DNA from 2 places in the Kribbella sp. NPDC050459 genome. Region 1 is predicted to be linked to the other one. Evidence: predicted binding sites of a transcription regulator. Region 1 holds the regulator's gene; the other holds the start of a gene.
What was found. The regulator HrcA, encoded in region 1, represses chaperone genes, less so after heat shock. The targets are predictions, from matches to a motif close to TTGGCACTCGNNNNNNNCGAGTGCCAA.
Positions count from the first base shown of each region.

Region 2: groL (chaperonin GroEL) is a predicted target of HrcA. The motif match lies at 2,410-2,436, and genes of this name have one in related genera.

Region 1 covers NZ_JBFAJQ010000006.1:3,575-7,738, forward strand. Annotated here, with positions in the region: partial or broken gene AB0I12_RS21035 (EF-Tu/IF-2/RF-3 family GTPase) at 1-60, opposite strand, end outside; gene AB0I12_RS21040 (ThuA domain-containing protein) at 238-879, shown strand; gene AB0I12_RS21045 (Gfo/Idh/MocA family oxidoreductase) at 876-1,979, shown strand; gene hrcA (heat-inducible transcriptional repressor HrcA) at 2,029-3,051, shown strand; gene dnaJ (molecular chaperone DnaJ) at 3,083-4,164, shown strand, end outside.
Region 2 covers NZ_JBFAJQ010000002.1:957,621-961,784, reverse strand. Annotated here, with positions in the region: gene AB0I12_RS10670 (SigE family RNA polymerase sigma factor) at 124-615, shown strand; gene AB0I12_RS10665 (PASTA domain-containing protein) at 612-1,469, shown strand; gene AB0I12_RS10660 (MmcQ/YjbR family DNA-binding protein) at 1,506-1,841, shown strand; gene AB0I12_RS10655 (GNAT family N-acetyltransferase) at 1,822-2,385, opposite strand; gene groL (chaperonin GroEL) at 2,621-4,164, shown strand, end outside.

The DNA of each region.
Region 1 (4,164 bases):
CTCGACGGTCATCCCGAACGAGCCCACCGGCAACGTGTCCTGCGGCCGCGGCGGCGCCGGAAAGCTGTTGGCCTCCGCATGCCCGCGCGCGAGCATCTCCTGCGGATCCATCGGATTCTCCCGCTTCCAGAACTTCCAGCCCATCCCTTGAGCCTAATGGTTGGCAACCCTTCTCATCGGGACCTAGAGTCGCAACTGTTCCGAACGGAATCTCGAAACTTTCGAAGGGTGGCCGGTGTGACGACACGACGTGCTGTGGTGGTCCGGGGCGGCTGGGAAGGGCACTCGCCGGTCGAGGCGACCGACCTGTTCATCCCGTTCCTCAAGGAGAACGGGTTCGACGTCACGGTCTCCGACACGACCGCCGCGTATCTCGACCTGGACGGCGTCGACCTCGTCCTGCAGTGCGTGACGATGAGCGACATCGAGCAGGACCACTTCAAGGGCCTGGAGGCGGCGATCCGCCGCGGCACCGGGTTCGCCGGCTGGCACGGCGGCATCGCCGACTCGTTCCGGAAGAACGTGGACTACAGCTTCATCACCGGCGGGCAGTTCATCTCGCACCCGCACGGCTTCACCGACTACCGCGTCGACGTGGTCGCCGACCACCCGATCGTCGAGGGCATCACGCACTTCGACGTGCACACCGAGCAGTACTACATCCACTACGACCCGACCAACAACGTCCTGGCCACGACGACGTTCGAGGCGCACCCGGACTACCCGTGGATCGAGGGCGCCGTGATGCCGGCGGTCTGGACCCGCACCTGGGGTGCGGGCAAGGTCTTCGTCTGCACGGTCGGTCACAAGCTCGACGACCTGGAGACGCCCGAGGTCCGCACGATCATCGAGCGGGGGCTGCTGTGGGCGAGCAAGTGACAGGGCAGACCACCAACGTCGGCATCGTCGGGACCGGCGTCATCTCCGGCACGTACCTCGACCACCTGGGCAAGCTCCCCGGTGTCGACGTGGTCGCGGTCGCCGACCTGGACCGCAGCCGCGCCGAGGCGATCGCCGGCACGAACGAGGGCATCCGCGCGCTGACGCCGGACGAGCTGTACGCCGCCGACGACGTCGACATCGTCCTCAACCTGACCATCCCGGCAGCCCACGCCGCTGTGCACCAGGCCGCGCTGGCCGCCGGCAAGCACGTGTACGGCGAGAAGCCGCTGGCCATGGACCGCGCCGAGGCGGAGCCGCTGCTCAAGTACGCCGCCGCCAACGACCTGCGGATCGGCTGCGCACCGGACACGGTCCTCGGCACCGGCACCCAGACTGCCCGGGCCGTGATCGACCGCGGTGACATCGGCGCCCCGCATGCGGCGACCGCGTTCATGGTGACGCCAGGCCACGAGCTGTGGCACCCGGCGCCCGAGTTCTACTACCAGCCGGGCGGCGGCCCGGTCCTCGACATGGGTCCGTACTACGTGACCAGCCTGGTGACGCTGCTCGGGCCGGTCGTGCGGGTGACCGCCCGCGCCGGCCGGGCGAAGCAGCAGCGGAAGATTCACACCGGGCCGCGGGCCGGGACCGTGTTCGACGTCGAGGTGCCGACCCACGTGACCGGCGTGCTGGAGCACGAGTCGGGCGCGCTGACCACGGTGCTGATGTCGTTCGACGTGTGGGCCGGGCGGCTGCCGCGGATCGAGGTCCACGGCACGGACGGCAGCCTGTCCGTACCGGACCCGAACGGCTTCGACGGAACCGTCGAGATCGTGACCCCGGAGCAGCGCGAGTGGACCGAGGTACCGGTCTCGGGCGGGTACGCCGGGGCCGGGCGCGGGGTCGGCGTCGCGGACATGGCCCGGGCGGTGCGCACCGGCGAGCCGCACCGGGCCAGCGGCGAGCTGGCCTACCACGTGCTCGACGTCCTCGAGTCGTTCGTCGACTCCGCAGTGCAGGATCAGCCGCTTGATGTGGCCAGTACAGTGACGCGCCCCGAGGCCGTTCCGTTGGGAGCGTCGCCCGAGACCGCCTAGACTGGCACTCTGAAGGATTGAGTGCCAAGAGGCCGAGAGGGTGGTGCGCGTGCTCGACGACCGCAAGCTGGACGTTCTCCGCGCCATCGTCGAGGACTACGTGGCCACCCATGAGCCGGTCGGCTCGAAGACTCTGGTCGATCGGCACAACCTCGGCGTCTCCCCGGCCACCGTGCGCAACGACATGGCCGCGCTGGAGGAAGAGGGGTACATCACCCAGCCGCACACCAGCGCCGGCCGGATCCCGACCGACGCGGGCTACCGGCTGTTCGTCGACAAGCTGAGCACGGTCAAGACCCTCTCGATCGCCGAGAAGAAGGCGATCACGTCGTTCCTGGCCGGAGCGGTCGACCTGGACGACGTGGTCCGCCGGACCGTCCGGCTGCTGGCGCAGATCACCCGCCAGGTCGCCATCGTGCAGTACCCGTCGCTGAACCGGTCGAGCGTGCGGCACATCGAGGTCGTCACGATGAGCCCGCGGCGGCTGCTGCTCGTGCTGATCACGAGCAACGGCCGGGTCGAGCAGCGGCACGTCGAGCACCCGCACGACGTCGACGAGCAGCTGATCGCGGACCTGCGGTCCCGGCTGAACACGGCGCTGGCCGGTCAGCGCCTGACCGACGCGACGGCCTCGCTGGCCGGTGTGCCGGAGCTGTTCGCGCCGGCCGACCGGCCACTGGTCGCGGCGATCGTCACCACGCTGCTGGAGGCGTTCACCGACGAGGTCGGCGAGCAGCGGATCGCGGTCGGCGGCGCCGCCAACCTGACCCGGTACGGCGACGACTTCGAGCGGAACGTGAAGCCGGTGCTGGAGGCGCTGGAGGAGCACGTCATCCTGCTCAAGCTGCTCGGCGAGGCGACCAACCCGCAGACGCTGACCGTCCGGATCGGCCACGAGAACCCCTTCGAGGAACTCGCGACGACCTCGGTGGTCGCGACCGGCTACGGCTCGAAGTCCGAGGTGCTGGCCACGCTGGGCATCGTCGGACCGACGCACATGGACTATCCGAGCACGATGGGCGCCGTACGGGCCGTCGCGCGCTACGTCAGCCAGATCCTGGCTGAGTCATGACGATTTTGCTATCAACCCCCTGGTCTGGAGTATGAGCACCGATTACTACGCCGTCCTAGGTGTCAGCCGTGACGCGTCACCGGACGAGATCAAGAAGGCGTACCGCAAGCTGGCACGCCAGTACCACCCGGACGTGAACGACTCCGAGGACGCGCACCAGAAGTTCCAGGAGATCGGGCGCGCGTTCCAGGTGCTCAGTGACCCGCAGAAGCGGCAGATGCACGACCTCGGCGGCGACCCGTTCGCGGCCGCGGGCGGCGGGCCGGGCGGCGCCGGCTTCGGCCAGGCGTTCACGTTCACCGACATCATGGACGCGTTCTTCGGCCAGACCGGCGGGGCGACCCGCGGGCCGCGGCCGCGGACCCGGCGCGGTCAGGACGCGCTGATCCCGCTGCGGATCGACCTGGCCGAGGCCGCGTTCGGGACGACCCGGGAGCTCAAGGTCGACACCGCCGTGCTGTGCCCGACCTGTAGCGGGTCCGGCGCGGCGGCCGGGTCCGAGCCGGTCACCTGCGAGATCTGCCACGGTCGCGGCGAGGTGACGCACACGCAGCGGTCGTTCCTCGGCGAGGTGCGCACCATGCGCCCGTGCCCGAACTGCCGCGGCTACGGCACCACGATCCCGAACCCGTGCGTCGAGTGCTCCGGCGACGGCCGCGTGCGGTCCCGGCGGACCGTCACGGTGAAGATCCCGGGCGGCGTCGACACCGGGACGCGCGTGCAGCTGTCCGGTCAGGGCGAGGTCGGCCCGGGCGGCGGCCCGGCCGGTGACCTGTACGTCGAGATCGAGGTCGAGCCGCACGACATCTTCACCCGCAACGGCGACGACCTGCACTGCACCGTGACGCTGCCGATGACCGCGGCGGCGCTCGGTACGACGATCGACCTGCCGACGCTCGAGGGTGAGACGACCCCGCTGGAGATCCGACCCGGCACGCAGTCCGGCACGGCGATGACGCTGTCCGCCCGCGGCGTACCGCGGCTGCGGCACGCCGGTCGCGGCGACCTGATCGTCCAGGTGATCGTCGAGACGCCGACCAAGCTCGACGACGCCCAGGCCGACCTGCTGAAGCAGTTGGCCGGGATCCGCGACGAGGAGCGCCCGCAAGGCCA
Region 2 (4,164 bases), on a different contig from region 1:
ACTGTCCCGTTTCGGCGCCCCGCTCCACATCCGGATCGGTACCGACCGGTCCCTGATCCGACCCCGACGACTTTCGTGGAACCCTCGTGACACCCCAGCCTGTCTCTAAGGGTGAGGAGGGACATGGACGAGTTCACCGAGTACGTCACTGCCCGCTGGCCCAGCCTGGTGCGGTCCGCGGTTCTGCTCGGCTGTACGCCGCCTGAGGCCGAGGACCTGGTCCAGGCCGCGCTGGAGCGCTGTCTGCTCAAGTGGAACCGGGTGCGGGTCGCGGAGGACCGGGACGCGTACGTGCACCGCGTACTGGTCAACTGCTTCCGCTCGTCCCGCCGGCGCCGCTGGCACGGGGAGCTGCCCTCGGCGTCCCTCCCGGAGTCGCCGGGGAGCGATCAGACGGCCGGTGTCGACGACACGGACGCCGTGATGCGCGCACTCGGCCGCCTTCCCGGCGACCAGCGCACAGCCGTCGTACTGCGGTACTACGCGCACCTCAGCGAGCAACAGATGGCGTCTGTGCTGGGCGTCGCCGCCGGCACCGTCAAGAGCCGACTGTCCCGCGCGGTGAAGGCCCTGGCGCAGGACCCACATCTGGCAGAACTGCGAGAACCCCGATGACCGACCTGACCGACCTCCTGGAACGCACCGCCGCGCAGACACCGGTAGGCGAACCCCCACTGGATGCGCTGTACGCCGGAGCAACCCGCCGTCGACGCCGCCGCACGGTGGGACTCGCGGCGCTCACCGCGGTAGCTGTCGGCGCTGTGATCGCCGGCTCGAACCTGCTGACCTCAGCCACACCGAACGCGCCTGTGACCTCGCCAACCCCCGCTCCGACGACGGCAGCTCCGGTGCCGCCTGCGATGCGGCTGGTTGCGTTCGGTCATGCGGCCATCGCCGTACCGGCCGCCTGGCCGACCAACAAGAGCAGGTGCGGCACCCCGCAACAGGACACCGTCCAGATCGACGACCCCACCGCAGCACAGTTCTGCCAGAGCCACCGCCCGAAGGGTGTGGAGAGCGTGCAGCTGACCGGCGCGCCGCCGTCCCTCGACTACCACGCCGACGAGGCGATCGTCATCGACGGCGTACAGGCCCAGCGTCAGCGCACGAGCTGCCGCGACGGCTGGCAAGGCACCAGGGTGTGCACCGGCGCGGTGGGTATCCCGTCGCTCAAGGTCTGGTTCTACGCCGAGTCGTCCACGAGCGCCGCGGAGGTCGACCGGATCCTGGACCGGATCCAGATCCTGCGGGACCGGTCCGGTGTCCCGAGCTACTCGTCACTCGGTGGCCCGCCTTTCAACCCCATCGCGAAGAACTACGGGCCGCTGTTGCTGGCCGCGGAACTCAAGGCCCTGTACAAGTGGGTGACGGCGCCTGGCTACCCGTCCGGCACGATCCTCGGCGTCTCGCCGGCGGTCGGGACGCTGCTGCCGGTCGGAACTACGGTGACGGTGACGATCGCAAGATGAGCAGAACTGTCGGTGCCGGCGCCTAGCGTCAGGGGTATGGACGCGCAGGCGGTGGTGAAGGTGATGGCGGGGCTGCCGGGTGCCGAGGAGCAGGAGGGGTGGGCCGGGCAGCCGGTCTTCAAGGTGCGCAACAAGAGCTTCGCGTACCTGTCCGAGGACCAGACCCGGATGCACCTGAAGGCGCTCCGCGAGGAGCAGGAGGCGCTCGTCGCCGAGAACCCGGAGGTCTACGAGGCTTCCTGGGAGGGCGGCCGGTTCGCCTGGATCCTGATCCAGCTGGACCTCGCCGACGAGGAAGAGCTGGCCGAGCTCATCACGGAGGCCTACCGCCTCACGGCCCCGAAGTACCTGGTCACCCAGCTGGACGCCTGACCAGGACCCACTGCGGGCTGGTGCGGCTGACCTCGGTGAAGCCGGCGTCGAGGTAGACGGACAGCGGGCCGCGGTACAGGTCCGCGGACGGGATGCGGCCGGCAGTCGTGGTGTCGACGGCACACGCCTCGACGCTCGGGGCGCCGTACGAGCGGGCCAGGTCGAGGGCGCCGCGGGCCAGTTCGCCCGCTACGCCCTTGCGGCGGTGGCCGACCGGTACGACGAAGCACGTGATCACCCAGGCGTCCAGGTGGTCCGTGCGCCAGTTGGGCGAGGCGACCACCCGCGGGTACGACGTACGCGGCCCGACGGCGCACCAGCCGACCGGAGCGTCCCCGTCGTACGCCACGACACCCGGTGGTAACTCGCCGTCACGGATCTGCGTGTGGAGGCCCTCCCGGTTGTCCGCGGGGCTGCTGCCGGACCACGCCTTGCCGCGGAGGCGGAAGTACTGGCAGAAGCAGCGGGAGGGGTCGCCGCGCTCGCCCATCACCGTCGCGACGTCGGGCCAGGAGTCCGGGCCGGCCGGGCGTACGTTCACCATGGGCTCACCGTAGCCGGGAGCTGGCTTGCACTCGCTTGGGGCGAGTGCTAATACTTGGTTAGCACTCCATGGGTGAGAGTGATAAGAGCTCGCGCCCGGCGGAGTGTGCAAGAAGACGGCCTCGATGAGGTGCCGGAGTTGCGGCGGGACATGAGCGTCGCGGTGCCGGTGCCGTCCGTCGCGGGCATCGAGCCGGCTGGACCACAAAGACTCGACGCGGGAGGACTCGCGGAGAATGCCCAAGCTGATTTCGTTCGATGAAGAGGCGCGCCGCGGCCTCGAGCGGGGAATGAACACCCTCGCCGACGCGGTCAAGGTGACGCTCGGCCCGAAGGGCCGCAACGTCGTGCTGGAGAAGAAGTGGGGCGCACCCACGATCACCAACGACGGCGTCTCCATCGCCAAGGAGATCGAGCTCGAGGACCCGTACGAGAAGATCGGGGCCGAGCTCGTCAAGGAAGTTGCCAAGAAGACCGACGACGTCGCGGGTGACGGTACGACGACCGCCACCGTGCTGGCCCAGGCTCTCGTCCGCGAGGGGCTGCGCAACGTCGCCGCCGGCGCCAACCCGATGGGCCTGAAGAAGGGCATCGAGAAGGCGACCGAGGCCGTCAGCGAGCAGCTGCTGTCGCTGGCCAAGGACGTCGAGACCCGGGAGCAGATCGCCTCGACCGCGTCGATCTCCGCCGCGGACACCCAGGTCGGCCAGATCATCGCCGAGGCGATGGACAAGGTCGGCAAGGAAGGCGTCATCACCGTCGAGGAGAGCAACACCTTCGGCCTCGAGCTCGAGCTCACCGAGGGTATGCGCTTCGACAAGGGCTACATCTCGCCGTACTTCGTGACCGACACCGACCGGATGGAGGCCGTCCTCGACGACCCGTACATCCTGGTCGTGAACAGCAAGATCGGCAGCATCAAGGACCTGGTCCCGGTGCTGGAGAAGGTCATGCAGACCGGCAAGCCGCTGGCGATCATCGCCGAGGACGTCGAGGGCGAGGCCCTGGCCACCCTGGTCGTCAACAAGATCAAGGGCACCTTCAAGGCCGTCGCCGTCAAGGCGCCGGGCTTCGGTGACCGCCGCAAGGCCATGCTCGTCGACATCGCCGTCCTCACCGGCGGCGAGGTGATCTCCGAGGAGGTCGGCCTCAAGCTCGACACCGTCGACCTGGAGCTGCTCGGCCAGGCCCGCAAGATCGTCGTCACCAAGGACGAGACGACCATCGTCGAGGGCTCGGGCGACGCCGACCAGATCACCGGCCGGGTCAACCAGATCCGCGCCGAGATCGAGAAGTCGGACTCCGACTACGACCGCGAGAAGCTGCAGGAGCGGCTGGCCAAGCTGGCCGGCGGCGTTGCGGTGATCAAGGTCGGCGCGGCCACCGAGGTCGAGCTGAAGGAGCGCAAGCACCGCATCGAGGACGCCGTTCGCAACGCGAAGGCGGCCGTCGAGGAGGGCATCGTCGCCGGTGGCGGCGTGGCGCTGCTGCAGGCGTCCGTGGTCGCGTTCGAGAAGCTGGAGCTCGAGGGTGACGAGGCGACCGGCGCGGAGATCGTGCGCAAGGCCGTCGAGGCGCCGCTGAAGCAGATCGCCGTGAACGCCGGCCTCGAGGGCGGCGTCGTGGTGGAGAAGGTCCGCAACCTCGAGCCGGGTCACGGTCTGAACGCCGCGACCGGTGAGTACGTCGACCTGATCGCCACCGGCATCATCGACCCGGCCAAGGTGACCCGGTCCGCGCTGCAGAACGCGGCGTCGATCGCGGCCCTGTTCCTCACCAC